2 regions of the Paraglaciecola sp. QJM3NY_14 genome follow, and region 1 is predicted to be linked to the other one. Evidence: predicted binding sites of a transcription regulator. Region 1 holds the regulator's gene; the other holds the start of a gene.
The links. Region 1 encodes FliA, which starts transcription of late flagellar genes. Its sites were predicted from a motif close to CTAAAGNTNNNNNNNNNNNNGCCGATA; they were not measured.

Region 1 (15,601 bases):
TTAAAACTGCTGGCTAATCGCATACAAACTGAAGAAAGTAATTTACTGACCAAAGGCGGCATCGCAGTTTTAATGGGCCCTACTGGGACGGGGAAGACAACGACTGTGGCAAAACTTGCCGCACAAGCTGCGCAAAAATACGGTGCTCAAAACGTCGGCTTGATCACCATTGACAGCTATCGAATCGCTGCTTACGAGCAAATTTCTACCTATGCCAGAATTATTGGTTGCTCGGTGAAAAAAGCGCAGAACGCTGAAGAGTTATCAGATCTGTTATTCCAGTTTAGGAATAAGCGACTTATACTTATTGATACTGCAGGGTTTGGGCAAAGAGATGTTAGACTGATCAAGCAGTTAGAAACGTTGAAGCAGAGTACAACGGCGAATATCAGCAGTTATTTGGTCATGCAAGCCAACAGTCAATATCAAGTTATGCAGCAAACCATTGCTGCTTACAAACAGATTTCTTTACAGGGTTGTATTTTCACCAAAATAGATGAATGCTACAGTCTTGGAGAGGCAATTAGTGCGGCCATCGAGCACAAATTGTCCGTGAGCTTTATTACCGATGGCCAAAAGGTTCCGGAAGACTTGAAAGTGGCAGATGCAAAATTTTTAATAACCAGCGCCGCTAAGCTTTATAAAAAGCACGTATTAATTCATACTAGTGGTAACTCACTAAATAACGCAGCAGTGGCAGTATGATTGAGGACCAAGCGAGTAGCTTAAGAAGAATGAATCAATCTCGATTAATTAAAGTGATCGCCGTTACCGGTGGTAAGGGCGGCGTGGGTAAAACCAACGTCACGTTAAATACCGCGATCTCTATGGCCCAGCAGGGTAAGAGAGTCATGGTATTAGACGCAGATTTAGGCTTAGCCAACGTGGATGTGTTACTTGGCTTACGTGTCGTGAAAAACCTTTCACATGTATTGTCAGGGGAATGCACTCTAGACGAAGTCCTTGTTGAAGGTCCCCACGGGATTAAAATTGCGCCAGCAACCTCTGGCAGTCAGTCAATGACTGAACTCACTCCAACCGAACATGCAGGCTTAATTAGAGCATTCAGTGAGCTGCGCTCGCAGATTGACGTATTAATCGTTGATACTGCGGCGGGTATTTCTGATATGGTTTTAAGCTTCTCACGTGCCTCACAAGATATCTTAGTGGTAGTGTGTGATGAACCCACATCCCTCACAGATGCCTATGCATTGATCAAAATTTTGAATAAAGAGCACGGTGTTTTTCGTTTTAAAATTGTCGCCAACATGGTGCGTAATATGCGAGAAGGACAAGAGTTGTTCAATAAGTTAACAAAAGTCACCGACCGCTTTTTAGACGTGGCCTTAGAACTAGTCGCCACAGTACCGTTTGATGAAAATATTCGTAAGTCGGTTCGTAAGCAAAAAGCGATTGTTGAAGCATATCCAACTTCGCCAGCGGCTATCGCTATTAAAAAGCTAGCTCAACAGGCAGCAGGTTGGCCAGTGCCTTCTCAGCCAGGAGGGCATTTAGAGTTCTTCCTAGAGCAGTTGGTGGCCAAAAAAGCCGTGGGCGATATTCGGTGAACAGTAAAGCCGCTGCGTATCAGCAGTTAGATGACAGAAATGCACTGGTGGAGCGTCATGCTCCATTGGTAAAGCGCATTGCTCATCATCTTATTGCCCGCTTACCCGCCAGCGTATTGGTCGACGATCTCATTCAAGCCGGTATGATTGGTTTACTTGAAGCGTCTCGTAACTTCGATGGCACCAAAGGTGCGAGTTTTGAGACCTTTGCAGGGATTCGAATTCGCGGCTCTATGCTTGACGAGATTCGAAAAGGTGATTGGACACCACGCTCTGTGCATAAAAATGGCCGTGCGATAACGGATGCCATTAATAAAGTTGAGCGTGAGACAGGCCGTGACGCCAGAGATGTAGATATAGCCAAAAAACTTGAAGTGAGCATTGAGCAATATCACCAAATGCTCGGTGAAGTGAATGCAGGTAAAATTATTGGCATGGAAGATTTAGGGGTATCGGAAGATGTGGTGACAACAGAGCAAACTAAAGGCTCTGATACTCCGTTTGAAGATTTGCTCCAAGGCTCTTTTCAAAAAGCCTTAGCCCATGCCATTACAACCTTACCTGAGCGTGAAGCAATTGTATTATCATTGTACTATGACGAAGAATTGAATCTACGTGAAATAGGTGAAGTTCTAGACGTGAGTGAATCACGTGTTAGCCAAATACACAGCCAAGCTATGCTAAAACTAAAAAGTAAAATGCAGACTTGGCGTATTGAAGAATAAACAAATAACATATAAATGTTTTGATTTTGCCTCGAGCGGAGAAAGTTTTGGATAAGAATATGAAAATTTTGGTTGTTGATGATTTCTCGACAATGCGTCGCATTATCAAGAACCTATTGAAAGATCTAGGTTTTACTAATATTCAAGAAGCGGATGATGGCAGTACCGCATTGCCTATGCTTCAACAAGGTGATTTTGATTTTGTAGTGACTGACTGGAACATGCCAGGCATGCAAGGAATTGATTTATTGCGGGCGATCCGTGCTGATGAAAACCTTAAACACACACCAGTGTTAATGGTAACGGCAGAAGCCAAAAAAGAACAAATTGTAGCGGCGGCGCAGGCTGGTGTTAATGGGTATGTTATCAAACCATTTACTGCTGCGACCCTTAAAGAGAAGTTGGCCAAGATATTTGAACGCTTAGGTTAGTCAGGCTTTTCTCAACGATAAGGAAGGCCTTATGACCTCACATCCAGCCCCCATGAAGCTAGAAGATGCAAAGCAATTAGTCGCTTTACTTGAAAGTGGTAATAATCAAGGCGCTCAGCAGCTTCTCGATAGTGTCAATGACACCAATTCTGTCGAACTGTTCGAAGAGGTGGGTAAATTAACTCGCCAACTTCATGATTCTTTGAATAACTTTCAACTCGATGAACGTATTGCTAATTTAGCGAATGAAGAGATCCCTGACGCTAAAACGCGGCTCACGTATGTTATTGAAACCACTGAGCAAGCCGCGAATCGCACGATGGACTTAGTCGATGATTGCATGCCCATTGCCGAAAAGCTCAATTCTGAAATGAACGAAATCATTCCTGAGTGGAAGAAGCTTTTTAATCGTCAGTTAGAGCTGGGCGAATTCAATGCCCTGTGCAGACGCCTCGACACGTTTTTAGAAGAGGGGAAGGACGAGTCTGGAAAATTAAACGCATTATTAACCGAGATGCTACTAGCTCAAGGCTATCAGGACATCACAGGGCAAATTATTCGCCGGGTCATTGAACTAGTTAAAGAAGTAGAAGACAGCCTAGTGCATATGTTAACGATGTTCGGTGGATCAGAGTCAACGGAAATTCCTCATATATCTGATAAACAAGCCGATAGTGTTAAAGCGGAAGGCCCAATTCTCGATGCAGCTAACCGTGATGACGTCGCATCTAATCAAGATGATGTTGATGATTTACTGTCAAGTTTAGGATTTTAGAGGCGTTACAATATGGGGTTTGATGTTGACGAGGAGATCCTTCAGGATTTTTTAGTAGAAGCGGGTGAAATACTAGAGCAGCTTCAAGAACAGCTGGTTGAGTTGGAAAATAATCCGCAAGATTCGGATTTACTGAATGCGATTTTCAGAGGCTACCATACGGTTAAAGGTGGCGCGGGCTTTCTTTCGTTAACCGAATTAGTCGATATTTGTCACGGCGCTGAAAACGTATTCGATGTCATGCGTAATGGCCAACGTTCATTAACGCCGGAGTTAATGGATATTATTCTTCAAGCAACCGACGAAGTCGTCGCCATGTTTGAAGATGTAAAATCGAACAAACCCTTGGTAGCAGCAGAGCAATCGTTATTAGATACATTGCATCGCCTGAGTAAGCCAGAGGCGCAAGACCAAGTTGCTGCGCCTCCAATTATCGAAACGCCAGCAATCGAGGCGCCCAGTGAAGCGGCATCTCAGCCTAAAACAAATTCGGATGACTTTGACGAATCCGAGTTTGAGGCCTTGCTTGATGAACTTCACGGTGAAGGTAATCCCGTTGGAGGAGCATCGCAATCACCATCAAATAAGCCGCCACAATCCACAGAGTCTTCCAGTGGCGCTGATATGAGTAGTGATGGTGACGATATTAGTGACGATGAGTTTGAAGCGTTACTCGATCAGCTTCATGGAGAAGGGCAGTTTGGCGGCTCTCAAGACGCTCCCTCTGAATCGACTAACGCGCCCGTAGCAAGCCCAAATTCTGAATCAGAAGATATCAGTGATGATGAATTCGAAGCGTTACTCGATCAGCTCCATGGTAAAGGGCAAGGGCCTGTTACCAAAAAAGAAGCTAACGGAGAAACAAGTAAAGCGCCAAACACTCCAGTAAAGTCTGCAGTATCTGATAACACGCCGTCGCAATCCGCAAGTGAAAAAGCCACTGATAAAAGTAACGACACTAAGTCGAGTGTGCCCAGCATTGCCTCTAGCCAAGCCAATATACCTGCCAAAAGCCCTGGGGCGGCGGACAAGTCGGCTGTTTCTAAGCGTGAGGAAAAGCGTCCCGCAGCACCACAGCCGGAAACGACGGTTAGGGTGGATACTAAGCGCTTAGACCAAATCATGAATATGGTAGGTGAGTTGGTATTAGTGCGTAACAGGTTGCTTAGTTTAGGTTTATCCGTCAACGACGAAAGTATGTCAAAAGCGATTGCTAATTTAGACGTGGTCACCGGCGATTTGCAAGGCGCCGTGATGAAAACGCGCATGCAGCCCATCAAAAAAGTGTTTGGGCGTTTTCCTCGAGTAGTGCGTGACTTAGCGCGCACCTTGAAGAAAGAAATTACCCTTGAACTAGAGGGTGAAGAAACAGATTTAGACAAAAATTTAGTCGAGGCCCTTGCTGATCCTCTGGTGCATCTAGTACGAAATTCAGTGGATCATGGTATAGAAATGCCAGCGGATCGGGTCGCAGCGGGCAAGCCATCTTTAGGTACGGTAAAGCTATCAGCTTCTCAAGAAGGTGATCATATTTTGCTGAGCATAGTCGATGACGGTAAAGGCATGGACCCTGATAAGCTTAAAGAAATAGCTATTTCTCGAGGCGTATTAGATGCTGATGCCGCGGCTCGAATGACAGATGAAGAAGCATTTAATTTAATTTTCGCTCCGGGGTTCTCGACCAAAACTGAAATATCCGAAGTGTCAGGCCGTGGCGTTGGTATGGACGTGGTGAAAACCAAAATTAACCAGCTAAATGGTACGGTCAATATCGATTCTGTGCTGGGCAAAGGCACCACGCTAGAAATTAAAGTGCCACTGACTTTGGCAATATTACCGACTCTTATGATAGTGGTTGGCGATCAAACCTTCGCACTGCCATTAGGCTCGGTAAATGAAATTATCAACATGGATATGAGTAAAACTAATACAGTTGATGGCCAATTAACAAAAATCGTTCGTTCCAAAGCGATCCCATTATTCTATTTACGCGAGTGGTTAGTACGCAAAAATGCTAAGCCAATCCCGCTAGATCGCGCCAAAGGACACGTTGTTGTCGTGCAAATTGGTACCCAGCAACTCGGTTTTGTGGTTGATGCGCTCATCGGTCAAGAAGAAGTGGTGATTAAGCCATTAGATGAATTGCTACAAGGTACTCCTGGCATGGCTGGCGCAACGATTACCAGTGATGGTGGGATTGCATTGATCCTAGATGTTCCAGGCCTACTAAAGCATTATGCTAAGAAAAAAGCCGATGCCATTCGACAAGCGCGTTAAACACGAGGTTTTTACAAAATACACATGGCATACAAGATATTAGTTGTTGATGATTCGATTTTTTTTAGGCGCCGTGTAAAAGAAATTCTAGAGCAAGACCCCAGTTTACAAGTCATAGGTGAGGCCAGAAATGGTCAAGAAGCAATTGAGATGGTCGCTACGCTTAATCCTGATGTAGTGACTATGGACGTGGAGATGCCTATCATGGATGGGATCACTGCCGTCAAAAGAATAATGGCCCGTAAACCCGTCCCCATCATTATGTTTTCTTCATTGACACTTCAAGGTGCTAAAGCCACCTTGGACGCACTGGACGCAGGCGCAATGGACTTCTTACCCAAGAAGTTCGAAGATATCGCGGCAAATCGTCAAGATGCCGTTGCGCTTTTGCAATCTCGGGTCAAAAGCTTGTGTAGAAAGCAACACGGACTGCGCCCCGCTTCTGTGCGTGTGGCCCCTCCTAAAGCGATTTTGTTTAATAAGCCGGTTAGTCGAAATCCTGCTAAACGCTCAGTGCAAGCGACCAGTAGTGTTCCGTTGGGAGCACCACTTTATCATTCTTCGTCCAGTGGTATTCCGTCGGGTAAAAAGTATCGCTGCTTAGCGATTGGCACGTCCACAGGCGGGCCGGTTGCTCTACAAAAAGTGCTCACAGCTGTCCCAAAGAATTTTCCTTATCCTATCTTTATTGTGCAACACATGCCGGGCTCCTTTACTAAGGCATTTGCAGAGCGACTGAATCAGTTGTCGCAATTGACTGTAAAAGAAGCGATGAACGGTGAAGAAGTTAAAGCAGGCGTCGCGTATTTAGCGCCTGGAGGTCGTCAAATGACCGTTCAGGGCGATAGTCAACGTGTTTCTTTTCGAATTTATGATGCACCAGACAGTGCCGATATACTGTATAAGCCCTGCGTTGATATTACGTTTGCGTCAATTGCGCATGTATATCAAGGCGATGTGTTAGGGGTCATACTCACAGGGATGGGCTCTGACGGAAAACTTGGCGCCAGTAAGCTAAAAAGTAAAGGTGCAAAAATTTGGGTGCAGGATGAGCTAAGCTCAGTAGTATATGGCATGCCACAAGCTGTAATGAATGCAGGTATCGCTGAAAAAGAGTTTTCTATAGATGCGTTTGAAAGCCATATTTTAAAAGAGATGGCGTAGAAACTGACGTATTTTGACACTTTCGATAGAGAGTTAAAAAAACAGCAGGCGACTGAAAGGTATTTATCGTGAAAGTATGGACAGTAGCAAACCAAAAAGGGGGCGTCGGTAAAACTACGACAACAGTCACCCTAGGTGGTTTGCTTGCGCAGCGTGGAGCAAAGGTCGTCCTAATCGATACCGATCCCCATGCGTCCTTAAGTTACTATTTTGGTATTGATTCTGACGAATTATCACGCAGTTTATACGATATCTTTATTCACGAAGGGCCTTTAGACAAAGACGCTGTTTTAGATTGCTTATGCCCAACTAAACTTGACTCGCTGTTCATCTTGCCTGCTAGCATGGCGCTAGCCACATTAGATCGCAAGCTAGGGAATCAAAGTGGCATGGGGTTAACCCTTAAAAAAGCGCTCGGGTTGATCGAAGATGAGTTCGAGTACGCGTTAATTGATTGCCCGCCTGTGTTAGGTGTACTCATGGTCAATGCGTTGGCTGCGTCTACCCGAGTGATTATTCCAGTTCAAACCGAATTTTTAGCGCTCAAGGGGTTAGAGCGAATGCTTGGCTCGTTGCACATTATGCAGCAGTCATTACGTAAGGAGTTTCGCTATACCATAGTGCCGACCATGTTTGATAAACGCGTAAAAGCGGCAATAGGCGCCTATCACACATTACGAGAAACCCATGGTGATAACGTTTGGCAGGGATTAATTCCTATCGATACTAAGTTTAGAGACGCCAGTTCAAACCACGCGTTACCTTCAATTCACGCGCCTAAAGCACGAGGTGTGGTAGCGTACACAAGTTTGTTGCGTCATTTACGTTTGTTAGGGGCTGCGAAATGAATGCTAAACCGCCAGGCAAAAAAAGCGTTATGGAAGAATATTTGTCTTCCTTACTTATCGAAGATGTCGAGCAAGATGGGCCACTCACCGAAGAGATTGAGCAAAACGCGTCGTTGCAGCATGTCAGTCAGTTGCTCGACTCTGCCTCAGTGTTGCATACAGAACTGACTAGTTCAGTCTCCAGTGAAGTTGTGCTTGAGCCTGCAAAAATTGATAGCGATAACGTGCTGGCTAAACGTATCGACGAGCAACCTGCTAGCGATGAAGTATTTGAACACAGTCTAAAGGACGCCGAACTTCCCAGCCACGAACAACACGAGAGCGTGACGGTCAACACGGTAGATACTGACAGTGCCGTTAATAAGCAAAGCCAAAACGCGGATAACCCTGTAGCTAAAGATACAGGTATTTATCATGAAGTATTTCAAGTACTTATATTCGAAGTGGCCGGGTTGTCTCTGGCACTGCCACTGACTGAGCTTGGCGGGATCCACCAGTTAGCTGATGTTACGCCTATTTTTGGTAAACCGAACTGGTTTAAAGGGGTGATGCTTCATCGTGATGAAAAAATGAAAGTTGTCGACACTGCAATGTGGGTTATGCCTGAAAAATGTAATGAAAAGCTGGCGGATTCAGCTAAAAATCAATATCTTATCATGCTAGATAGCAGCGGTTGGGGTTTGGCGTGTGAGCGTATTATTGACACCATCACCTTACAAGCTGAAGATGTTAAGTGGCGCAAGTTTGACGGAAAGCGCACTTGGCTTAGCGGTATGGTAAAGAAAAAGATGTGTGCCTTGGTAAACGTGAAGCAATTAATTTCACTTTTGCAGCAGGGTATGAATAGTAAAGACAACTAGCAATTGCTGCTGGAGTATTAAAAATGAGTGATGACAAAACATCAAATAACGTACCATCTGATCGAAACGATGAAGTCTTGCAGTGGGTAACATATAAGCTAGGGGAAGAAACCTATGGCATCAATGTTATGCAGGTTCAAGAAGTATTACGTCACACCGAGATTGCCCCTGTTCCTGGCGCTCCAGATTACGTATTAGGTATCATAAACTTACGAGGTAATGTGGTAACGGTTATCGATACTCGTGCGCGCTTTGGCTTGGAGCCAACAGATTTAACGGACAACACACGTATCGTCATTATTGAGTCTGACGAACAAGTAGTGGGCATTTTAGTAGACAGTGTTGCTGAGGTTGTTTATTTGCGCTCATCAGAAATAGACAGCGCGCCTAATGTAGGTACAGAAGAAAGTGCCAAATTTATTCAAGGTGTGAGCAATCGAGAAGGTGAGTTACTTATTTTAGTCGATCTGAATAAACTCTTAAGTGATGAAGAGTGGGAAGAGTTAACCAATATTTAATGCTCTGTTTCGTTATTAACTGATTTGGACGCAATTGTGGAAATAAGCCATCTGATTTACGTGGTTATTGTGGTCGCCATTTTATTATTTATCGGTGCTTTCGCCGTTTTGGCGAAACGTATTGCTTTATTGCAGCGTCAGAATGAGTGGCAACAAGAATCGTTGAGCGAACTACAAGAGCAATTGCTTGCTAACCAACAAGAGTTGCAGGAAGTGCGCGTGGGCAGCATTGGCATGGGAGACAAAATAAAAGCACTGGTTGCTACGGTAAGACAAACCGCTAGCCAACAAGAGCAACTCGCTAGTCAGGATCCCCAAAGTCGCCTGTACCAACAAGCGGCTAAATTGGTGGCCAGTGGTTACTCAGTTGATGATTTGATGCACGAATGTGATATGCCAAAAGCTGAAGCTGAACTAATCTACAATCTACACAAACGCTAAAATTCCACTGAGCAAGTTACGCTGCAGGTGCTCATATCGTATTACCCCTAAGGTAAAGTTTGCGGTTTTTGCTTGGCGTTAACTTGCTTTTTTCCACGGTTATTCTCTTCTTAATCACCTAGTGCATCGATTTAATTATCTCGCAACACAGATTGTCTCTCCATAAAATGTTGAAATGATAAACACAGGAGCACTTGGTTATGCTCCTTCGAACTTAAGCAGTTTTTACGTTTAGACGTCTAGACGTAAAGATGTTGACATTTACGGCGTTTTGCTCCAGATTTAACCTATCTAAACACATCTTGGAGCCACTATGCCTATTCGAATTCCGACAGAATTACCTGCACAAAGCATTCTAAATAGTGAGAATATTTTTGTGATGGATACCGATCGTGCTGCTATGCAGGACATTCGTCCGTTGGAAGTCGGTATCTTGAATTTAATGCCCAACAAGATGGAAACAGAAGTGCAGTTCTTGCGTCTTTTATCCAATACGCCGTTACAAATCAATGTGGACTTGATACGCATCGACAATCAAGCGCCAAAGAACACCCCTGAATCTCATATGAAGGCGTTCTATCAAAACTTTGACGATGTGGCGGATAAGCAATACGACGGATTGATTGTCACTGGTGCGCCTTTGGCATTGTTGGATTATGACGACGTAAAATATTGGCAAAAAATGAAAGTGGTGTTGGAATGGGCTCAGCGCCATGTGCAATCCACTTTGTTTTCATGCTGGGCTGCACACGCTGCCTTATATCACTTCCACGGTAAAAACCGTAGGTTGCGTGACGAAAAACTCAGTGGGATATTTGCTCATCAAGTGAAGGATGAACATAACGAACTAATGCGCGGCTTTGACCCCGTATTTCATGCCCCTCATTCGCGTTATGGTGAAATAAGCGTAGCAGACTACGAGTCGGTTGAAGGACTTAGTGTGTTAGCTAGTTCAGAAAAGACGGGGGCTTATATAGTCGCCTCAGACGACAAACGATTGGTCTTCGTCACAGGACACCCTGAATACGATCCTGATTCGTTGGATCAAGAATACAAGCGTGACCTAAAAGCGGGATTAACCCCCAACATGCCAGAAAATTACTATCCTGATGATGACCCGGCACAAGGGCCTTTAGTCACTTGGCGAGCGCACGGTAGTTTGCTGTTTACCAATTGGTTAAACTATTACGTGTATCAGAATACGCCTTATGATTTAGCATCATTGTCGAACAAAGATTAGACCTATTTATTATCAGTTTTAAAGGAAAAAATGTGTCAATGGTAACCTCAGAACAAGCATTACTAGACGCCGCACGATCACGGATCCTCGTTTTAGATGGCGCAATGGGCACTATGATCCAAGCGTATGACTTTCAAGAAGATGACTATCGTGGTGAAAGATTCGCCGACTGGCATAGTGATGTTAAGGGCAATAATGACTTATTAACGCTTACCCAGCCTGACGCCATTTTTGATATTCATTGTGCATACCTAGCCGCAGGTGCGGATATCATCGAGACAAACACCTTTAACGCCACCACAATATCCATGTCTGATTACAACATGCAGTCATTGGCCAAAGAGATAAATATAGAATCGGCTAAATTGGCCCGCAAAGCCGCTGATAAATTCACAGCGCTGACACCTGACAAACCGCGTTTTGTGGCCGGAGTGTTAGGCCCAACAAGTCGCACTGCATCAATATCACCTAATGTGAACGACCCAGGGGAGCGAAATGTCACATTTGACGAGCTCGTTGAAGCATATGTAGAAGCGACGAATGGCTTAATAGAGGGGGGCGCCGATTTGATTATGGTGGAAACCATCTTTGATACGTTAAATGCAAAAGCAGCTTTATTCGCCGTAGACACCGTTTTTGAGTCATTAGGCAAAACGTTACCAATAATGATTTCAGGCACGATCACTGACGCCTCAGGTCGAACTTTATCTGGGCAAACCGCAGAAGCTTTCTATTATTCAATGCGTCATACAAATCCTTTCTCGTTTGGTCTTAATTGTGCTTTGGGGCCAGATTTGTTGCGTCAGTATGTTGATGAAGTATCTACTGTGGCGGAATGTTTGGTATCCGCTCACCCCAACGCCGGTCTACCTAATGAATTTGGCGAGTATGACCTTGAAAGTGATGAAATGGCTGAGCATATTCGCGAGTGGGCGCAATCAGGCCTCGTCAATATCGTGGGAGGATGTTGCGGTTCTACTCCAGAGCACATCGCCGCTATCGCCAACGTGGTTAAAGACGTTGCCCCGCGCGTCATCCCAAAACATGAAATTAAACTACGTCTTTCTGGGCTTGAGCCCTTTGTACACTAAATACGGATTGAAGCAGTGGTATTGAGCCATGACGAGTTTTGGCTTAGTGAAATGGCAAGTGAATGAAATTAAGTAAATTGAGTAACCTATGACCCAAGCAAGTGCATCTTTTATCAATGTTGGCGAACGTACTAACGTCACCGGATCCGCCATGTTTAAACGCCTTATCCTAGAAGGTGATTTTGAAAAAGCACTAGATGTTGCTCGTCAACAAGTGGAGAACGGCGCGCAAATCATTGATATCAATATGGATGAAGCCATGTTGGACTCAGAAGCAGCAATGACGCGCTTTTTGAATTTGATTGCCTCAGAGCCTGACATTTCTCGCGTACCGATTATGATTGATTCATCAAAATGGTCAGTAATCGAAGCAGGTTTAAAGTGTGTTCAAGGTAAGGCGATTGTTAACTCCATTAGTTTAAAAGAAGGCGAGGAAAACTTCTTACATCAAGCTAAATTACTGAAACGTTATGGTGCAGCCACCGTTGTGATGGCATTCGATGAGGCAGGGCAAGCGGATACCGAAGATAGAAAATTTGAAATTTGTCAGCGTAGTTATCTGTTATTAACAGAAAAAATAGGCTTTCCTCCAGAAGATATCATTTTCGACCCGAATATTTTTGCGGTTGCCACGGGGATTGAAGAGCACAACAATTATGCTGTGGACTTTATTAATGCCACGCGCAGAATCAGACAAGGTTTACCTCATGCCCACATATCTGGTGGGTTATCAAATGTGTCGTTTTCATTTCGCGGCAATAATCCAGTACGCGAAGCGATGCACTCAGTGTTTCTATTTCATGCCATAAAAGCGGGAATGGATATGGGCATAGTGAACGCGGGTCAGCTTGAAGTGTATGACCAGATCCCAGCCGAGCTGAAAGTCGCGGTTGAAGACGTTATTCTCAACCGTCATCCTGATGCCACTGACCGGCTTTTAGAACTTGCGCCCAAATATCAAGGCGATGGTAAGGCGCAAGTAAAAGAGAACCTCGAATGGCGCGACCTGCCAGTGAATAAGCGCCTAGAGCATGCACTTGTGCGCGGTATCACTGATTACATTGATGAAGATACCGAGCTTGCGCGTCAGCAAGCAGAAAAACCGCTACACGTAATTGAAGGGCCATTAATGGATGGCATGAATGTAGTAGGGGATTTATTCGGTGAGGGTAAAATGTTTCTGCCTCAAGTGGTTAAATCTGCACGAGTCATGAAAAAAGCAGTGGCTTATTTAAATCCTTACATTGAAGCCACCAAGGAAGTTGGCAGCTCGAACGGTAAGATTTTGTTGGCGACGGTAAAAGGTGACGTTCACGATATCGGTAAAAACATTGTTGGGGTGGTTTTGCAGTGTAATAACTTCGATATTATCGACTTAGGCGTGATGGTGCCTTGCGCTAAAATCTTGCAAGTAGCCAAAGACGAAAACGTCGACATGATTGGTTTGTCTGGGCTTATTACCCCATCCCTTGATGAGATGGTATACGTGGCAAAAGAAATGCAACGTCTCGGTCTGGATTTACCTTTGCTTATCGGCGGTGCAACCACATCAAAAGCGCATACCGCAGTCAAAATTGAACAGAATTACGATCAACCCGTGGTTTATGTGCCCAATGCCAGTCGTGCTGTTGGTGTCTGCCAAAAGCTGATATCAAAAGAGCATCGGCCTGCTTACGCCGAGCAAATTTCTAAAGAATATGACGTGGTTCGAGAGCAACATGCCCGTAAGAAGCCTCGCAGTCGTCCCGTCACCTTAGAGCAAGCCCGAGCTAACGCCTTTGACTTCGACTGGAGCCAGTACACACCGCCTGTACCTAAACAATTAGGTGTTCAAACCGTGTCTGTAGAGCTGACAGAGCTGCGCGCTTATATAGACTGGACACCGTTTTTCCTAACATGGTCATTGGCTGGCAAGTATCCTCGAATTTTACAAGATGACGTAGTCGGTAAAGAAGCACAGTCGTTATTCGATGATGCCAACGCTATGCTTGATGACTTGTGTGCAAACAAAAAGCTGCAAGCGAAAGGTGTCATGGGGATTTTTCCTGCAAATAGGGTTGAAGATGATATAGAAGTTTATACAGACGAAACGCGCACTCATGTTAGAGAAGTCTGTCATCACCTTCGTCAGCAAACAGAAAAGGCCAAAGGCTTTAATAACTGTTTAAGTGACTTTATTGCACCTAAGTCATCGCAAAAAGCGGATTTCATTGGTGCGTTTGCAGTGACCGCAGGTATAGGCGAGGACGAACTCGCTGAGGCCTACATCGCCGATGGTGACGACTACAACGGGATCATGGTTAAAGCCCTTGCAGATCGTCTTGCAGAAGGCTTTGCTGAGTATTTACACGAGAAAGTACGCAAAGAAATCTGGGGTTTTGCACCGGATGAATCTCTGAGTAATGAAGAGCTCATTCGTGAAAAATACCAAGGTATTCGCCCTGCACCAGGTTATGCGGCGTGTCCTGAGCATACTGAAAAACAAGCCATTTGGGACTTACTTGATGCCGAGAAGAACACAGGTATGAAATTGACCGAAAGTTACGCCATGTGGCCAGGGGCTGCCGTTTCGGGATGGTACTTCTCTCATCCCGATGCGCGTTACTTCGCTGTTGCACAGATCCAAAAAGATCAGTTGCTCGACTACGCGACGCGTAAAAGTTGGACTGAGTTGGAAGCTGAGAAATGGTTAGGCCCGAATCTACATGCTTAGTACTGTATTCGATGTGCTTTTAAGCCATTAGCCAATGCTATTGCAGTACAACCTGCACAAGGATATTCATAGTACGATGACTGAAAAACGTTATAGTCCCTCATGCGAAAATAACCGCCTACCGATCCTAGCGGTGTTAAAAAGCGCATTGAAAGATCGTCGTCATTTACTCGAAATTGGTTCTGGCACAGGCCAGCATGCCGTGTATTTTGCCCCAGAGTTACCCCACTTAAACTGGCAAACCAGTGATTTAGCCTATAACCACCCCAGTATTCAAGCCTGGCTCGATGACTTGCCGGCACCTAATCTATATCAACCAGTGGTGTTTCAAGTTGGGGCTGATAATTGGCCTGTCAGCCGCGTTGATTGCGTATATACCGCGAACACCACTCACATTATGCAACCTCATGAAGCTGAGATCATGATGCAGACAGTAGCTAAAGAGTTACCTTCAGGTGGTGTGTTTTGTCAGTACGGGCCGTTTACGATAAACGGGGAGTTCACTAGCCAAAGTAATCATGATTTCAACCAACACTTGTTGAATGAGGACTGTGGTGGCATACGCGATATAGCAGAGTTAACGCAGTGGGCTGGGGAGCTAGAGCTTGTAGAGCAACAACCTATGCCTGCTAATAATTTCATGCTCATTTGGCGTAAACCTTAGTAAAATCCATCGCGCTCTATCGGCGAGCGTGATAATTCTGTGATACCAGTGACCTAGTCTTGCGTTGCTTTGAAAGGCAATAATTCTGTGGCGTTTTGCTTATATGTTCGGATCCCCGCGTCTTCTTGCTGAAGGAAGCGTCTTACACCGTCATGAAATGCTGGCTCAGCTAACCAATGGTTTGAGTAGCAGAAAATCGGTTCAAAGCCGCGTAAAATCTTATGTTCACCTTGAGTGCCAGGATTAAATGTAGCGATATTTTGCTCAATGCAAAACTCGATGCCTT
Region 2 (15,601 bases), 2.1 Mb from region 1:
AAGCTGACTCAACTGTGTTTGTGAACTGGAAAATGCATTTTAGACACCCTAAATTAAAGGCAGGTAAGCTTATCAGCGTTGAAGGTATCAGCCAGCTGATAGTGAAGGAACAAAAAATTTGCTACCAGCGAGATTATTACGATTTGGGCAGTATGCTCTACGAACAAGTGCCGCTGTTAGGCACAGTGATTAAATATCTCAAAAAGCGACTCGCATCATGAAACGTATACTGATTACCGGCGCCACGTCAGGAATAGGCGAAGCTTTAGTAAAGCACGCCGCCCAAAGTGGATATGACGTCATAGCCTGTGGCAGAAATGCCGATAAACTAAAAACATTTGAGGGCGTTCGAGCTGTGACCACATTACAATTTGATGTCACTGACAGGCAGCAAACGAAGCTCAAATTAGAGGCGATCAGCGCCGACATTTATGTGTTAAATGCGGGGGTATGTGAATACGTCGATTTAGATTCATTCGACCCAGATATGTTTAAACGTGTATTCGAAGCCAATTTTTTTGGCGTTGTCCACTGTATTGACGCCCTGCTTCCAAAATTAAGCACTGGCTCACAACTTGTATTAGTAGACAGCATGGCCAGATTCCTGCCGTTTACACAAAGTCAGGCATATGGTGCCAGTAAAGCGGCACTGCATTATTTGACTAAAACCATGGAAGTGGATTTAGCGGACAAAGGCGTTGTCGTGCAAAGTATCTCCCCCGGCTTTGTAGAAACCCCGTTAACAGACAAGAATGACTTTGATATGCCGATGAAGATTTCCGTACATGAAGCAGCAAAAAGCTTGCTAAAAGGCATAGAGCGTCAATCTGCCAGTGTCTATTTCCCCACAATGTTCGGTTTATTACTGCGTTTTCTTTCCCGCTTACCAAGCTCACTGAAAGTCGCCTTAAGCAAAAAAATGAAAAATAATTAAAAGGAAACGAACCAAGATGTCTAAACGAATTGCCATTATCGGCAGCGGTATTTCAGGTTTGACCTGCGGCTACTTATTAAATAATAATCACGATATCACCGTGTTTGAAGCCAACGATTATATTGGCGGACACACGGCCACTAAGGATGTCACCGTTAATGGCCGAGAATATGCTATCGATACCGGCTTTATTGTATATAACGATTGGACCTATCCGAATTTCATCAAGTTGATGGATTCACTCAACGTGAAAAGCCAACCCACCGAGATGAGTTTCAGTGTCAAAAATCCAGCGCAGAATCTTGAGTATAACGGCAATACCATCAACAGCTTGTTTGCCCAACGACGTAACATTTTCCGCCCCTTTTTTTGGCGTATAGTACGCGATATTTTGCGCTTTAATAAATTATGTAAAGCACAAGATTTGGATGGCATCTCCGCTGACCAGAGCTTGTTTGGTTTTTTGACGGAACAGCATTTTAGCGACGCGTTTATTTATAATTACATACTGCCCATGTGCGCTGCGATTTGGTCCACTAGTGTCGAAGATATAAAAGCATTTCCATTCAAGTTTTTTCTACGATTTTTCAGTAATCATGGCCTATTGAATGTGACGGATCGCCCTCAATGGCGCACGTTAATCGGCGGTTCAAGGGAGTATATTGGTCCCCTGACCAGAGGCTTCACAAATAAAATAATATTGAATACTCCCGTCACCTCTGTGACCAAAACAGCACAAGGCTATGAGCTGACCAGCTCTAAAGGCAGTGAATACTTTGATGATGTTATTTTTGCTTGCCACAGTGATCAGGCGCTTCGCCTATTAGACAATACCAGTATTGTGCAGCATGCTTCGGTGAAGAGCATTTTAGGCGCCATAAAGTACATTCCCAATGAGGTCATATTGCATACTGATGAAAGCGTTTTGCCCAAACGTAAACTGGCATGGGCCAGTTGGAATTACGCCATTGCCGATGAAAAACACGCTCATCAATCCCCCGCCGTGCTGACCTACAATATGAATATACTGCAATGTTTGCGTACTGATACAACATTTTGTGTGACGTTGAACGACCGAGACTCAATCGCAGATGACAAAATACTAGGCGTGTACCAATACGCTCACCCCCAATTCGATAATGCAGCAATAGCTGCTCAATCCAGACGCAAAGAAATAACAGGTGTTGACGGCCTACACTTCTGTGGCGCCTACTGGTACAACGGCTTTCATGAAGATGGCGTGCTGAGTGCGTTAGACGTATGCCAGCACTTTGGTGAAAGTCTGTAATGCAAAGCGCTATTTACAAGGGCCGGGTGTTTCATGCCCGGCATTATCCCAAAAAGCATGCCTTTAATTACGATATTTTTCTTATGTGGTTAAAGCTCGATGAGATAGAAAAAGTCGAAAAGGACGTGCGTTTTTTTTCCGCCTCTCGCTGGGCGCCGCAACGTTTTAAACGAGAAGATTACTTAGGCGACAACAACACCACATTACAAGACAGTGTGCTGGAACGCATGTCTGAATTAGCCGAAAAACCGCTGCAAGGCGACGTCTATTTTCTTGGTCAAGTGCGCACGTTTGGATTGTATTTCAGCCCAGTTAATTTTTACTACTTACGTCAACCTGACGGCACATATAGCCATATGTTAGCTGAAGTCAGCAATACCCCTTGGAATGAGCGGCATCATTATTTGGTGGATTTACACGACCAGAGAAATTCACAAAAAGCGTTTCACGTTTCCCCTTTTAACCCATTGGACATGCAATATCGATGGTCGGTTATGCAACCAAATCAAAAACTTAACTTGACCTTGAAATGCGTGAAAGATATTACTCATTTAGACACGGGGTTAAATTTAACGCGGATTGAATTGAACTCAAAATCCCTCTTCCGCGTATTAGTATCAATACCCCATATGGCCATAAGAACCGTCGTTGGTATTTATTGGCAGGCACTAAAACTATTTATAAAACGTGTGCCGTTTTACGCTCACGCAACACAAGGTAAGAAGTAATATGGTTAACAGCGAACAGACACTCCAAGCGGTGGATTCTCTCTCTTGGCAAGACAAAATTAGCCGCCAAATCATGTTGAAAATATTTGCTAGCCTGCCGGAAGGCGAAATGGTGATAAAAGAAAATGGTGTGCTCGTCGATGTATTCGGTGAAAAGGGTTCTGACTTGCACGCTGAGATAAACTTTATCGATTTACGCGCTTATCGCCATTTGCTTTTTGGTGGCAGCGTTGCTTCAGGGGAAACCTACACGGATGGTATGTGGACGACTCCCAATTTGACCAACGTTATTCGCATATTTGCCCGAAACCTGCCTATGCTTGACCGCTGGGAAGGTAAAATGGAATGGCTTGCCCTTCCCCTTAGAAAGTTAAGCCACCTTGCAAGGCGCAATTCCACCAGCCAGGCGAAGAAAAACATCGCTGACCATTACGATCTAGGCAACAAGCTTTATACACGCTTCTTAGATCAAACCATGATGTACTCCTCGGCAATCTATCCTCATCAAGATGCTGACTTACATCAGGCGCAACAACATAAACTAAAAACAATTTGTGAAAAGTTACAGCTGACCGAAGACGATCACCTTCTTGAAATTGGTACCGGCTGGGGTGGTCTAGCTGTGTATGCAGCCAAACACTACGGTTGCAAAGTGACCACGACCACTATTTCAGAGGAGCAATATCAGTTTGCCGAACAATGGGTGGCTCGGGAAAATCTAGAGCAGCATATTACATTGCTGAAAAAAGACTATCGCTTGCTTGAAGGCCAATACGACAAACTGGTCTCCATTGAAATGATTGAAGCAGTAGGCAAAGAGTACTTACCCACTTTCTTTCAGCAGTGCTCAAACTTGCTCAAAAAAGACGGCATTATGCTGTTGCAAGCGATCACCATCAGTGACCAACGCTTGAACAGTTACGCTAAGAGTGTTGATTTTATTCAAAAGCATATTTTCCCCGGCGGTTTTTTACCCTCACAGCTTTTAATCAATCAACATCTGAAAAAACATACCGATATGATGATCCGCGATCTGCATGACATCGGTCTGGACTACGCGAGAACCTTACAACATTGGCATCAAGCGTTTAACGATAATATCGAAGCGCTAGCAAAAGACGGCTACGACGAACGCTTTGGCAACATGTGGCGCTATTACTTTAGTTATTGCGAAGGCGGTTTTCTTGAGCGCACCATTAGTACGGTGCAGCTAGTGCTGAGCAAGCCCGCTTACAATGCACAACTTAGTCGATAAACGATGAAAAAGTTGCTCACATATACACTTATAAGCGCGTTGCTGTTGCCTTTGAGCTTAAGTGCGTCGCCCATCGATGCACTCAAACCTGTAGGCAGCGCTAAGTTGTCGGTCGTATTTTGGGATATATACCAATCAACGCTCTACAGTGATGACGGCACGTTTACCAGTGATGACCTGACGCAAGAAAGTCAGAGTCCTCTCGCCCTAAATATTCAGTATTTGCGGGATATTGAGGCAGATGAACTGGTAGAAGCCACTGCCGATGAATGGAACAAGCTAGGGTTAGGCGAAGCAATCTACCAGCCATGGCTTACACAACTTACGGCAATATGGCCTGATATTCAGGAAAACGATGAGCTGTTGTTTGTCTTAAACCACACTGATGGTGGCGTCTTCTATTTTAACCAAGAAGAAATTGGGCGTATTGATGATCGCACCTTTGGCGTCAATTTTTTGCGCATCTGGCTAGATAAAAAAGCCAGTTACCCGAAACTGCGTAATAAATTAATAGGCCAGTCACAATAGGAACGTATATGACGATATTAAAAACATTGGCATTAACCGCCGTAGTAGCTCTGCTTGCAGGCTGCAGTGCCTCTATCGATGATTATCGTGACACTAGGCCCACATTTTCACTCAAAAACTATTTTGATGGTGAAATAACAGCTTGGGGAATTGTGCAAGACTATTCAGGAAAGCTAACTCGCAGATTCTGCGTTGACATCGTCGCCACTTGGCAAGGTAACAAAGGGCAACTTCACGAGTCATTTTTCTTTAACGACGGTACCCGCCAGACCCGTATTTGGAAGGTAAATGTCGCGCAAGACCAAACAGTGACGGGCACTGCCGGTGACGTTGTGGGTCAGGCGTCTGGCTCATCCCAAGGTAGCGCGTTTAATTGGCAGTACACTTTGACCGTGCCCATTGATGGCACCGAGTATGATTTTGCCATTGATGATTGGATGTACGCTCTCGACGACCAGCGCGTGATGAATCGTTCGTATATGAAAAAGTTTGGCGTGACCGTGGCAGAATTCTCTATCTTCTTTGACAAGAGCGCACGTATTCCCTCTTGTGAATCACAAATGTAAATTAATACCGAGAATTAGAATAAACAAAAAAGCGGCGCAAATTTGAAGTGCCGCTTTTTAGATTTGAATTTATAGACTAAGCTAGCCCTACTCTACTGCCTCCGCTTAGGTCAATACCGCTTATTCTACGACCGAGATAGGCTCTGATTCTTTCGCCTTACCCTGTTTAATCGCAATTTCCACGCGGCGATTGCGGCTTCTTGCTTGAGCATCGTCTTCACCTAACAATGGGGCGGTGTCCGCTTTACCAATGACCGCCATGCGCCCCTCATCAAACCCTGGGGCTTTACGTAGCTCCTCAGCTACCGCAACTGCGCGCTGAGCTGATAAATCCCAGTTAGAACGATACAGCTCGTTAGAAATAACCAAACTGTCACTATGACCGGATATCTCAATATCCCCAGGCATATCAGCCAACAAGGTTCCAATTTTGCGCAGGATAGGCTTAAACTGCGGCTGCAAGAAAGCTGAGCCCGCTGAGAAAGAGCCGTTCTCTCGAATACGGATGATCAGTTGTTGCCCAAGTGACTCCATCTCGATGGCACCATCAAGAATTTCCTTCTCAAGCTGCTGCGCCACCTTCTTCATTTGCTTATTGGCTTCTTCTTGACTCGCTGTGGTTTTGGCACTGGATTGTTCACTCGCCGTTTGCTGGGCAGCCCCGCCTTTTTGTTCACCGCGTTGTTTTTGACGCCCACCAGCGGAATCTTCATTACCCGCTTGAAACTCCAACATTTGCTGAGTCATTTCTATGGTTTGCTGCTGAATGGTTTCAATAGGGGTAGGATCGGGTCGACCCGGTCTGAATTCCATGGCGATAACACTGGTGCCTTTGGGAATATCTTTGACTTCAATTTTATTTTGAACGCCAAACGCAAACTTCATCGAGCCCGCGATCTGTTTGAACTTCAGTACATCCATTTCTGAAAACGACAGCAATAACACGAAGAAGCACATCAACAGTGACATCAAATCCGCGAATGTCCCCATCCACGCGGGTAATCCGGCGGGGGGGCATTTAGGGCATTCGTCTTCCATCAGTTATGCGTCTTCTGTCGCGCTACCGCGCTTACTGGCTGCAAGATAATTTTTCAAAATACCTTCAATAACACGAGGGTTCTGGCCGTCGGCTATGCCAATTATGCCATCGAGGATTAAGCTCTGGTTTAGTTTCTCTTCCACTGCTCTGTTACCTAGCTTCTCAGCAATAGGCAAACACACAACGTTCGCTAACACCGCGCCATAAAGCGTTGTTAATAGCGCAACCGCCATTGCTGGTCCAATGGACTTAGGATCATCCATGTTTGACAGCATGGCAACCAAACCAATCAGCGTACCAATCATCCCCATGGCGGGAGCAACATCCCCCATCCCTTTAAAGATAGTAGCACCGAATTCATGCCGCTCTGTGGTCATAGATATGTCTTTGGCCATAGTCGCGCGCACAACGTCGACGTCGTGACCGTCAACCAGCATATCAACGCCTTTTTGCATAAATTCGTTTTCTATTTGTGCTTCTTCTAGCGCTAAAAATCCGCCTTTACGCGCGGCATCCGCCATTTCAACGATTTTTTCAATCTGAGACTCAGGCGATTCGATTTTGAACATAAAGGCTTTACCGGCCACTTTACCCGCACCAAAGAATTGCCCAAGGGTGAATTGAGATAAAACGACAAAAAGACTACCGCAGACCACAATCAAAATGGATGGAACGTTAAAGAACATCCCCAAATCACCGCCCAGCACCATGGCCATGATCACGAAGCCGATTGCGCCAATCATGCCTATAAGGGTTGCTAAATCCACATTGTACTCCCATCAAAAAAGTGTGTTACGCGAAATATCAAATGGCCCAGCTCTAAAAACGCCTGCTTTAAAAAGCGAAAATTCGCAGGAGGTGCATTTAGGTTGTTGACTTGGTTAATCATTTTATCGACAAAGTTAAAATAATCTATAGTACTTAGCTATAAACCTGCCTAAAGAAATCCAAATTAACGCATTCGTCGTAAGATAATGATTCTATCTCGGAACAATCTTTTGTACGTTGGCCCTATGCGCCATGAAAAAGGTTTGACCACTATTTACCCCTCAGGTAAGGTGCGCTCAACTCGCAAAAGAGCAAGATATAAAAGAAGCAAAACCTATGACCAGTCGCAAAAAAACCGAAAACTTAAGCTTTGAAGAATCAATGCAAGAGCTCGATAGCATAGTCAATCAAATGGAAGAAGGTGAGCTAAGTTTAGAAGACGCTTTAGGGCGCTTTGAGCGAGGCATTCAATTAGCCCGCCATAGTCAAAACAAACTTAAACAAGCCGAACAGAAAGTTCAGATCTTAATGGGTCAAGACGAGCAAGCTCCACTGGCTGACTTCGCCCCCAACAATACCCAAGACTAATGACATTTGAGACTCAACAGAAGCGTGTGCATCAACACGTTGACGCCTTACTACAAGCGCAGATTGGCAACCTTGGTGACCATGCCCCAACGTTAAAAAATGCCATGCAGTACGCCTTGCTAATGGGCGGAAAACGCATGCGACCTTTTTTAGTGTATGCTGTCGGCGAAGCTTTAGGGATTGAACAGTCTGATCTTGATGCACCCGCCCTCGCATTAGAATGCATCCATGCTTATTCCTTGGTACACGATGATTTGCCTGCGATGGACGACGACGATTTACGCCGCGGGCACCCCACGTGTCACATTCAGTTTGATGAAGCCAACGCTATTTTAGCCGGCGATGCCCTGCAAACTTTGGCCTTTGAGATCATCGTCAATTACCCATTATCAGATTTTGCCAATGCACAACGTATCGAATTGGTGCGTATTTTAGGTCAAGCATCTGGTTACGACGGCATGTGTGGCGGACAAGGAATTGATTTAGCGTCCACCAATAAGCTGATCACTCAAACACAACTGGAGTTGCTGCATAGCAAAAAAACCGGGGCGCTTATCACTGCAGCGGTAAAAATGGCATCCGTGTTGTGCCCGTCAGTTAGCGATGAAAGCAAATCGCTATTGCAGCAATATGCGTCCACCATTGGTTTGGCGTTTCAGGTGCAGGACGATATTTTGGATGTGGTCGGTGATTCACAAACCTTAGGTAAACCCCAAGGTTCAGACCAAGAGCAGAATAAAAGTACCTATCCTGCACTGCTTGGTTTAGAAGGTGCTCAGGGCTATCTCGCTCAACTTCATCAAGAAGCGCTTCAAGCTTTGGACGCTTTACCTTACAATACACAGGTGTTGAAATCATTTACCGATTTCGTCATTCATCGTAATCATTGATTACGAACGATACATCATCCAATAATAATAGTAGAAACGTACCTCATGACCCTGGATTTAGCCCACTACCCGCTTCTGGCTTTAGCGGACACGCCCGAGCAATTGCGAGAGCTTCCTCAAGATAAACTAAAGCAAGTCGCCAAAGAATTACGTCAATATTTGTTAACCAGCGTAAGCCAAAGTAGTGGTCATTTTGCCTCTGGGTTGGGCACAGTCGAATTAACCGTCGCCCTGCATTATGTTTATAACACCCCGTTCGACCGCCTTATCTGGGATGTGGGCCATCAAGCTTATCCCCATAAGATTTTGACAGGCCGTCGTGATCGTATGCCTACCATTCGCCAAAAGAACGGTTTGCACCCTTTCCCTTGGCCGAACGAAAGTGAGTACGATACCTTTGCCGTAGGTCACTCATCTACCTCCATCAGCGCTGCAGTAGGTATGGCCGTTGCTGCAGAAAAAGAAGCATTGGGTAGAAAGGTCGTTGCCGTTATCGGTGATGGCGCAATGACCGCAGGTATGGCATTTGAAGCGCTAAATCATGGCGGTGACATCGATAAAGACATGCTGGTTATTTTAAATGATAACGAGATGTCAATTTCAGAGAATGTGGGGGCATTAAACAGTCACCTAGCCCGTTTACTTACAGGTAACTTCTTTAACTCTATTCGTGACGGCGGCAAGAAACTCCTCAGCAGCGTTCCGCCTATCAAAGAGTTCGCCAGCCGAGCCGAAGAACATATCAAAGGCATGGTAGTACCAGGCACCATCTTCGAAGAATTAGGGTTTAATTACATTGGGCCGATTGATGGTCACGATGTAAACGGTGTGGTCGACACATTGAAAAACATGCGCAACATCAAAGGGGCGCAAATTCTTCACGTGGTCACCAAAAAAGGTAAAGGCTATGAGCTAGCCGAGAAAGACCCGATTAAATTTCATGCCGTGCCTAAATTCAACCCATCTGCTGATGGTTTGCCTAAGGCTGCGCCGAGCGATCCAACGTTTTCAAACATTTTTGGCCGTTGGTTGTGTGACATGGCACAACAAGATCCTAATTTAATGGCTGTTACCCCTGCCATGCGCGAAGGCTCAGGTATGGTCGAGTTTTCACAAAAATTCCCAGCACAATATTTTGACGTCGCCATTGCCGAGCAACACGCAGTGACATTCGCTGCGGGCCTTGCCAAAGAAGGCCAAAATGCCGTAGTGGCTATTTACTCAACGTTTTTGCAGCGCGCCTACGATCAGCTGATCCACGATGTGGCTTTGCAAAACTTACCCGTGTTGTTCGCTATTGACCGCGCAGGTTTAGTCGGTGCTGACGGGCCAACGCACCAAGGCGCATTCGATATCCCATTTTTACGCTGTATTCCGAACATGGTTATCATGGTACCTGCGGATGAAAATGAATGTCGCCAAATGCTATACACAGGACACAAGCTGAACAAACCGGCTGCAGTCAGATACCCAAGAGGTTCAGGCACAGGTGTTAAGCCCGATAACACCATGCAAGCATTGGAAATCGGTAAAAGCAGAACCATACGCCAAGGCGAAAAAGTCGCTATATTGAATTTTGGCGTATTACTGCCTTATGCAGAAAAAGCCGCTGAAGTACTCAATGCCACTGTGCTTGATATGCGCTTCGTCAAGCCCTTGGATACTGAAGCGGTGGCCAATGTAGCCAAAGATCATGAACTGCTTATTACCCTTGAAGATGGCGCTACCACAGGTGGTGCTGGCGGCGCGGTGGCTGAATACCTACTGAGCACAGTGCACACCAGTCGCTTACTGCAAATCGGTTTGCCTGATGAGTTTATAATGCAGGGCACCCAAACTGAGATGTATGCTGAAATTGGAATGGATGACGCGGGTATAATCGCTAAAGCACACACTTTCTTGGCCCAGTAAAAGCCCTCTATTCCCAATCTATTAAGCCGCTTTATTGCTACTCAGTAAAGCTAAAAGCGGCCTTGGTATTAGCCACCCACAAACCTATCGCTGAGCCAGTAACCTATCTAGATTATTAGCAAACGCTTGTTTCTCTTTGTTGCCATAAGCGCCAGGACCACCTGTTTGAACGCCGCTGCTACGCATGGTGTCCATGAAGTCACGAATGTTCAATATGCTACCGATACTTTCTTTGGTGTAAAGCTCACCACGTGGGTTGAGCGCATGAGCGCCCTTAGCAATGACCTCGGCGGCAAGCGGTATGTCGGCGGTGATCACCAAGTCGTTCGCTACGCATTGCTCAACAATATAATCATCAGCCACGTCAAAGCCACTTTGTACCTGAATACTGGTAATGTTTTTATCAGGCGGTACAGGAATGTGTTGGTTTGCCACCAAGGTCATTTCAACCTGAGTGCGCTGCGCCGCTTTGAACAAGATTTGTTTCACAAGAACGGGACATGCGTCCGCATCAACCCAGATTTTCATGGAGTACCTTTTCGATTAACAAACAACAAAGAATCAACAAAACAGAATAAAAAATAAAGAGTATGAAGCGTTAGCGCGCATAACTGTATCGTTTAGAAGCGGCTACAGCCAGCCAAAATACAGCGTGATGTGCATCAGAATGAGGGCGAAAAAACCTGCTAAAATATCGTCAATCATAATGCCGAACCCGCCATGTACCCGCGCATCTAAATAACTGATCGGCCAAGGCTTCAAAATATCAAAAATACGAAACAGAACAAAACCGAGCAACAATGTTTGCCAACTTAGCGGTACCGCAATCATAGTGATAAGCAAGCCTGCAATTTCATCCCATACTATGGATGAATCATCATGCACCATCATGTCTTTGGCTGTTTTACCACATAACCAAATACCGATGACTGAGGCTATCAAAGTCACCAGCAAATAGCCTGTTAGCGTAGTGCTATAAGCAAGCAAACACACCAATGGAACAGCCGCAACCGTACCGAATGTGCCAGGCGCTTTTGGCGCCAAACCGCTGCCAAACCCCAAGGCTAGAAAGTGAATGGGGTTGGCTAGTGAAACGCGCTTACGAATATGTCTATCCATTATGCTCGCTTCGCGTGGTTAGATTGTTCTTTCGTTAATTCAGCTGAATTGAAATGCTCAAACCCCGTTTGGCTGTATGCATAACTTTCATCATTGAATTTCAAATCAATCTTGCCAACCGCACCGTTAATTTGGCCGATGCAGGTTGCTGGCACATTACTGCAAGCTAACACACGCTCTACATTGTTTTTTTGCTCTTCACTCACAGTAAACAGAAGCTCGTAGTCATCACCAGAACTCAAAGCGTAATGAAATGCGGCATCTCGATCTGCGGACTCGAGCATCGCTTTGGATAACGGCAGTTTATCGAGTTGCAAGCACGCCCCACATTGGGATGCCTTTAATATATGCTTAATGTCCGCTAATAAACCATCAGAGATGTCGATACAGGCACTCGCCACACGGCGTAAACTGGTGCCTGCAAATACTCTTGGTGTTGGGTAATGTAAACGTTTCAGCAAGTACTCACTGTGCTCGGTACTTTTAACCTCAGCACGATTAAGCAGAATATCTAGCCCTAAGCCAGCATCCCCTAATGAGCCCGTCACATAAACGAAATCACCGGGTTTGGCACCAGAGCGCTTCAAAGCTTGATCAGCGGCAACAAACCCTTGCGCGGTAATGGTGATCGCCAGTGGACCTTGCACCGTATCGCCGCCAATAAGCTGAACGGAGTAGTACTCAGTGAGTTCTCTAAAGCCTTCAGAGAACGCCTTAAGCCACTGCTCATCAACGTTAGGTAAAGACAAAGATAGACTCAACCAAGCTGGCTCAGCGCCCATGGCTGCCAAATCACTCAAATTTACCGCAATAGCTTTTTGGGCAATGGCTTTAGGGTCGGCGTCAGGCAAAAAATGCACACCACTCACTAAGGTATCAGTCGTGGTGGCAAGGGCTTGACCGGCAGGAATTTGGGTAATAGCGCAATCATCGCCTATGCCTAACAGTACATCCTTGCGCTGAAAGCTTACATCGCGAAAATAGGTATCGATCAAAGAAAATTCTTTCACATTTTTATTTTAAAACTCTAAGATTAAAGGGAATACATGGCCTGTGTAACTCCCTAAAATATAACGATCTTTTATGACAACTCGTGTTTACGAAGGGTTTTTATGGCTTTATCAAGCACCCCATTCACAAACTTGTGGCTCTCTTCAGCACCAAACGACTTAGCAAGCTCAATGGCCTCATTAATGACCACTTTATAAGGGACATCAATACGCTCAACAAGTTCGTAAGTAGCCAGTCGTAAAATAGCGTTTTCAACGGGATCAAGCTCTTCCGGTAAACGCCCCAAATAAGGTTTGATTTTCGCATCCAGCTCGGCCGTTCTACGCACAACGGCGCGCAACAACTCTAGAAAGTACTCGGTATCGACGTCTTGCATGTTATTGCTCGTGACGATACTCAGTTCTATCTGGTCAAGTGGATTTTTTGACATCTGCCAAGAGTAAACGGCTTGAACCGCTAATTCTCTAGCTTTACGACGGGCTGCTGGTTTCACCTACTCTGCCCCTTCGATATTGGCCATAACGTTAACCATTTCAAGTGCACCTAATGCTGCTTCAGCGCCTTTGTTACCTGCTTTAGTACCAGAGCGCTCAATTGCCTGCTCGATACTGTCAGTGGTGATAACGCCAAAAGAAACCGGAATACCGAATTCAAGTGACACCTGAGCTAAACCTTTGTTGCATTCACCAGCAACAAATTCGAAGTGTGGTGTACCGCCACGGATAACAGCGCCTAAAGCGATGATCCCATCAAAGGTTCCTTTTTCCGCTAGTTTTTTAGCCGCGATAGGCAACTCGTATGCACCAGGTACGCGAACCAAAGTGATATCTTGGCTGTTTACTTCACCGTGACGCTCAAGTGTATCTAATGCGCCTTCAACCAAACTCTCAACAACGAAACTGTTGAAACGTGACACAACCAACGCAAATTTTTTGCCTGTTGCGCGAATATTACCTTCAATGATATTCATGCCTAATAAGCCTTATCTGTAAAAAATGGCGCGTATGATAGCACAGCACCATATGATCCCAAACAGCTTAATGCGCTGTTTATAAAATAGTCATTACCGATGGCAAAGTATTTTGCTGCTCAAGGGGAAATCAAACGTCGAGGAGGCGTTTAAGCGGATAGCAATCAACCAATGTGTAATGTGTAAAAACTAAAAAACGCCTGACAAGCAGGCGTTTTTTTAGCGTTTGTAATTAACTATATTTAGCTAATCTACATATTCAACCACTTCTAAGCCGTAACCAGATAGGGCATGATATTTTTTAGGTCGACTTAGCAAGCGCATTTTTTTCACGCCTAAGCTGGCAAGTATTTGACTACCGACACCCACAGTGCGAGACGTGCCGCTCCATGCTGCGCCAACAGGCTTTTCACCATTATCTTCGGCTTCAAACTGTTTTACTTGCGTCAGCAAATCTTCATCTTTACCCAGTAACACTAAAACACCACCTTCAGCAGCGATGCGTTTTAGTGCTTGGGGTAAATTCATGCTGCGCTCAATTGCTCGCTCTGAACCCAGCAAATCACTCAAGGTATTGTGCAAATGCACACGCACCAACGTTGGCTCATCAGGACTAATTTCGCCTTTACTCAACGCGAAATGTACTTGGTTATCAATCGAGTCTTTAAAAGTAACCAAATCGAACTCACCGTACTCAGTCGGCAATTTGCATTTTGCCACTTGCTCGATGGTGGTTTCATTTAGGTTACGATACTCAATCAAATCAGCGATTGTGCCAATTTTCAGGTCATGCTTTTTAGCAAATTCTTGTAACTCAGGGCCACGGGCCATGGTGCCGTCTTCGTTGAGTATTTCAACGATAACTGAGGCAGGCTCCAAGCCAGCTAAACGCGGTAAATCAACACCCGCTTCGGTATGCCCAGCGCGATTTAACACCCCACCTTCTTTGGCAATAAGAGGGAATATATGCCCGGGTTGCACAATATCGTTGGCCGTGGCATCCGTAGCAACCGCCGCTAAAATAGTGCGCGCACGATCCGCAGCAGAAATACCCGTGGTGACCCCTTCACGAGCTTCGATTGATACGGTGAAGTTAGTCGAGAACTGTGCACCGTTGTTATCCACCATCAAAGGCAAATTCAAGCGTTTACAACGCTCTGCTGTCATGGGCAAGCAAACCAACCCCCGAGCGTGAGTCACCATAAAGTTAATGTCTTTTGGGGTGACGCACTCAGCGGCCATAATTAAATCGCCTTCGTTTTCACGGTCTTCGTCATCCATCAAGATAACCATTTTGCCAAGACGAATGTCTTCGATAATTTCTGCTGTTGTGTTCATTGCCATAATATTGTGATTCTTTTTGGTTGTGTCTTAAATGAGCAGCTATCTGCAAATGTCATTGTGTGCCATAAGCGCACGACTGTTGTTCAGCATGTGTCCTAACGTAAAAAGCCATTTTCAGCTAAAAATGCCATGCTGATATCTGATTTTTGTTGGCCTGTTTCAGCGGCTTTGTCGCCGAGCATCAAACGCTCTAAGTAACGGGCAACCACGTCCACTTCCAAATTAATTTTAGTGCCCTTCTTGTAGCCACCAATAATCGTTTCTTGCAGACTGTGGGGAATAAGGGTAATCAAAAATTTAGCACCGTCTACAGCATTCACCGTCAAGCTGACACCGTCTACAGTAATCGAGCCTTTTTCCGCTAAGTAACGGGCTAAATCTTTTGGTGCTTGCACCCAAATTTCCACGTAACGCCCAACAGGGGAGACGGAAACGACTTCGCCCACACCATCAACGTGCCCGCTGACGATGTGCCCACCAAAGCGGGATGTCGGTAACATGGCCTTTTCTAAGTTTACCTTGCTACCGGCTTTATAATCGGCAAAACCGCTGCGCTTAATGGTCTCGTGCGACACGTCAGCACTAAAGCCGCTCGAGTTCATGTCTACCACGGTTAAACACACACCGTTATTGGCGATACTGTCGCCAAGGGCCACATCCGA

Region 2: a site for FliA is predicted at 7,230-7,256, ahead of pomA (flagellar motor protein PomA). Genes of this name have one in related genera too.

Annotation. Positions count from the first base shown of each region.
Region 1 covers NZ_CM149664.1:3,580,014-3,595,614, reverse strand. Annotated here, with positions in the region: gene flhF (flagellar biosynthesis protein FlhF) at 1-705, shown strand, start outside; gene AC0VYA_RS15360 (MinD/ParA family protein) at 702-1,568, shown strand; gene AC0VYA_RS15355 (RNA polymerase sigma factor FliA) at 1,565-2,293, shown strand; gene cheY (chemotaxis response regulator CheY) at 2,341-2,724, shown strand; gene AC0VYA_RS15345 (protein phosphatase CheZ) at 2,756-3,499, shown strand; gene AC0VYA_RS15340 (chemotaxis protein CheA) at 3,512-5,776, shown strand; gene AC0VYA_RS15335 (protein-glutamate methylesterase/protein-glutamine glutaminase) at 5,801-6,940, shown strand; gene AC0VYA_RS15330 (ParA family protein) at 7,009-7,788, shown strand; gene AC0VYA_RS15325 (chemotaxis protein CheW) at 7,785-8,648, shown strand; gene AC0VYA_RS15320 (chemotaxis protein CheW) at 8,672-9,166, shown strand; gene AC0VYA_RS15315 (DUF2802 domain-containing protein) at 9,203-9,607, shown strand; gene metA (homoserine O-succinyltransferase MetA) at 9,921-10,847, shown strand; gene AC0VYA_RS15305 (homocysteine S-methyltransferase family protein) at 10,886-11,938, shown strand; gene metH (methionine synthase) at 12,027-14,651, shown strand; gene AC0VYA_RS15295 (DUF938 domain-containing protein) at 14,728-15,315, shown strand; gene AC0VYA_RS15290 (GNAT family N-acetyltransferase) at 15,369-15,601, opposite strand, start outside.
Region 2 covers NZ_CM149664.1:1,490,275-1,505,875, reverse strand. Annotated here, with positions in the region: gene AC0VYA_RS06400 (nuclear transport factor 2 family protein) at 1-221, shown strand, start outside; gene AC0VYA_RS06395 (SDR family NAD(P)-dependent oxidoreductase) at 218-934, shown strand; gene AC0VYA_RS06390 (NAD(P)/FAD-dependent oxidoreductase) at 951-2,222, shown strand; gene AC0VYA_RS06385 (DUF1365 domain-containing protein) at 2,222-2,950, shown strand; gene AC0VYA_RS06380 (class I SAM-dependent methyltransferase) at 2,952-4,205, shown strand; gene AC0VYA_RS06375 (chalcone isomerase family protein) at 4,209-4,733, shown strand; gene AC0VYA_RS06370 (DUF3833 domain-containing protein) at 4,742-5,299, shown strand; gene AC0VYA_RS06365 (flagellar motor protein MotB) at 5,420-6,337, opposite strand; gene pomA (flagellar motor protein PomA) at 6,341-7,105, opposite strand; gene xseB (exodeoxyribonuclease VII small subunit) at 7,443-7,694, shown strand; gene ispA ((2E,6E)-farnesyl diphosphate synthase) at 7,694-8,584, shown strand; gene dxs (1-deoxy-D-xylulose-5-phosphate synthase) at 8,630-10,495, shown strand; gene AC0VYA_RS06340 (YaiI/YqxD family protein) at 10,580-11,023, opposite strand; gene AC0VYA_RS06335 (phosphatidylglycerophosphatase A family protein) at 11,126-11,614, opposite strand; gene thiL (thiamine-phosphate kinase) at 11,614-12,624, opposite strand; gene nusB (transcription antitermination factor NusB) at 12,696-13,118, opposite strand; gene ribH (6,7-dimethyl-8-ribityllumazine synthase) at 13,119-13,595, opposite strand; gene ribBA (bifunctional 3,4-dihydroxy-2-butanone-4-phosphate synthase/GTP cyclohydrolase II) at 13,842-14,939, opposite strand; gene AC0VYA_RS06310 (riboflavin synthase) at 15,035-15,601, opposite strand, start outside.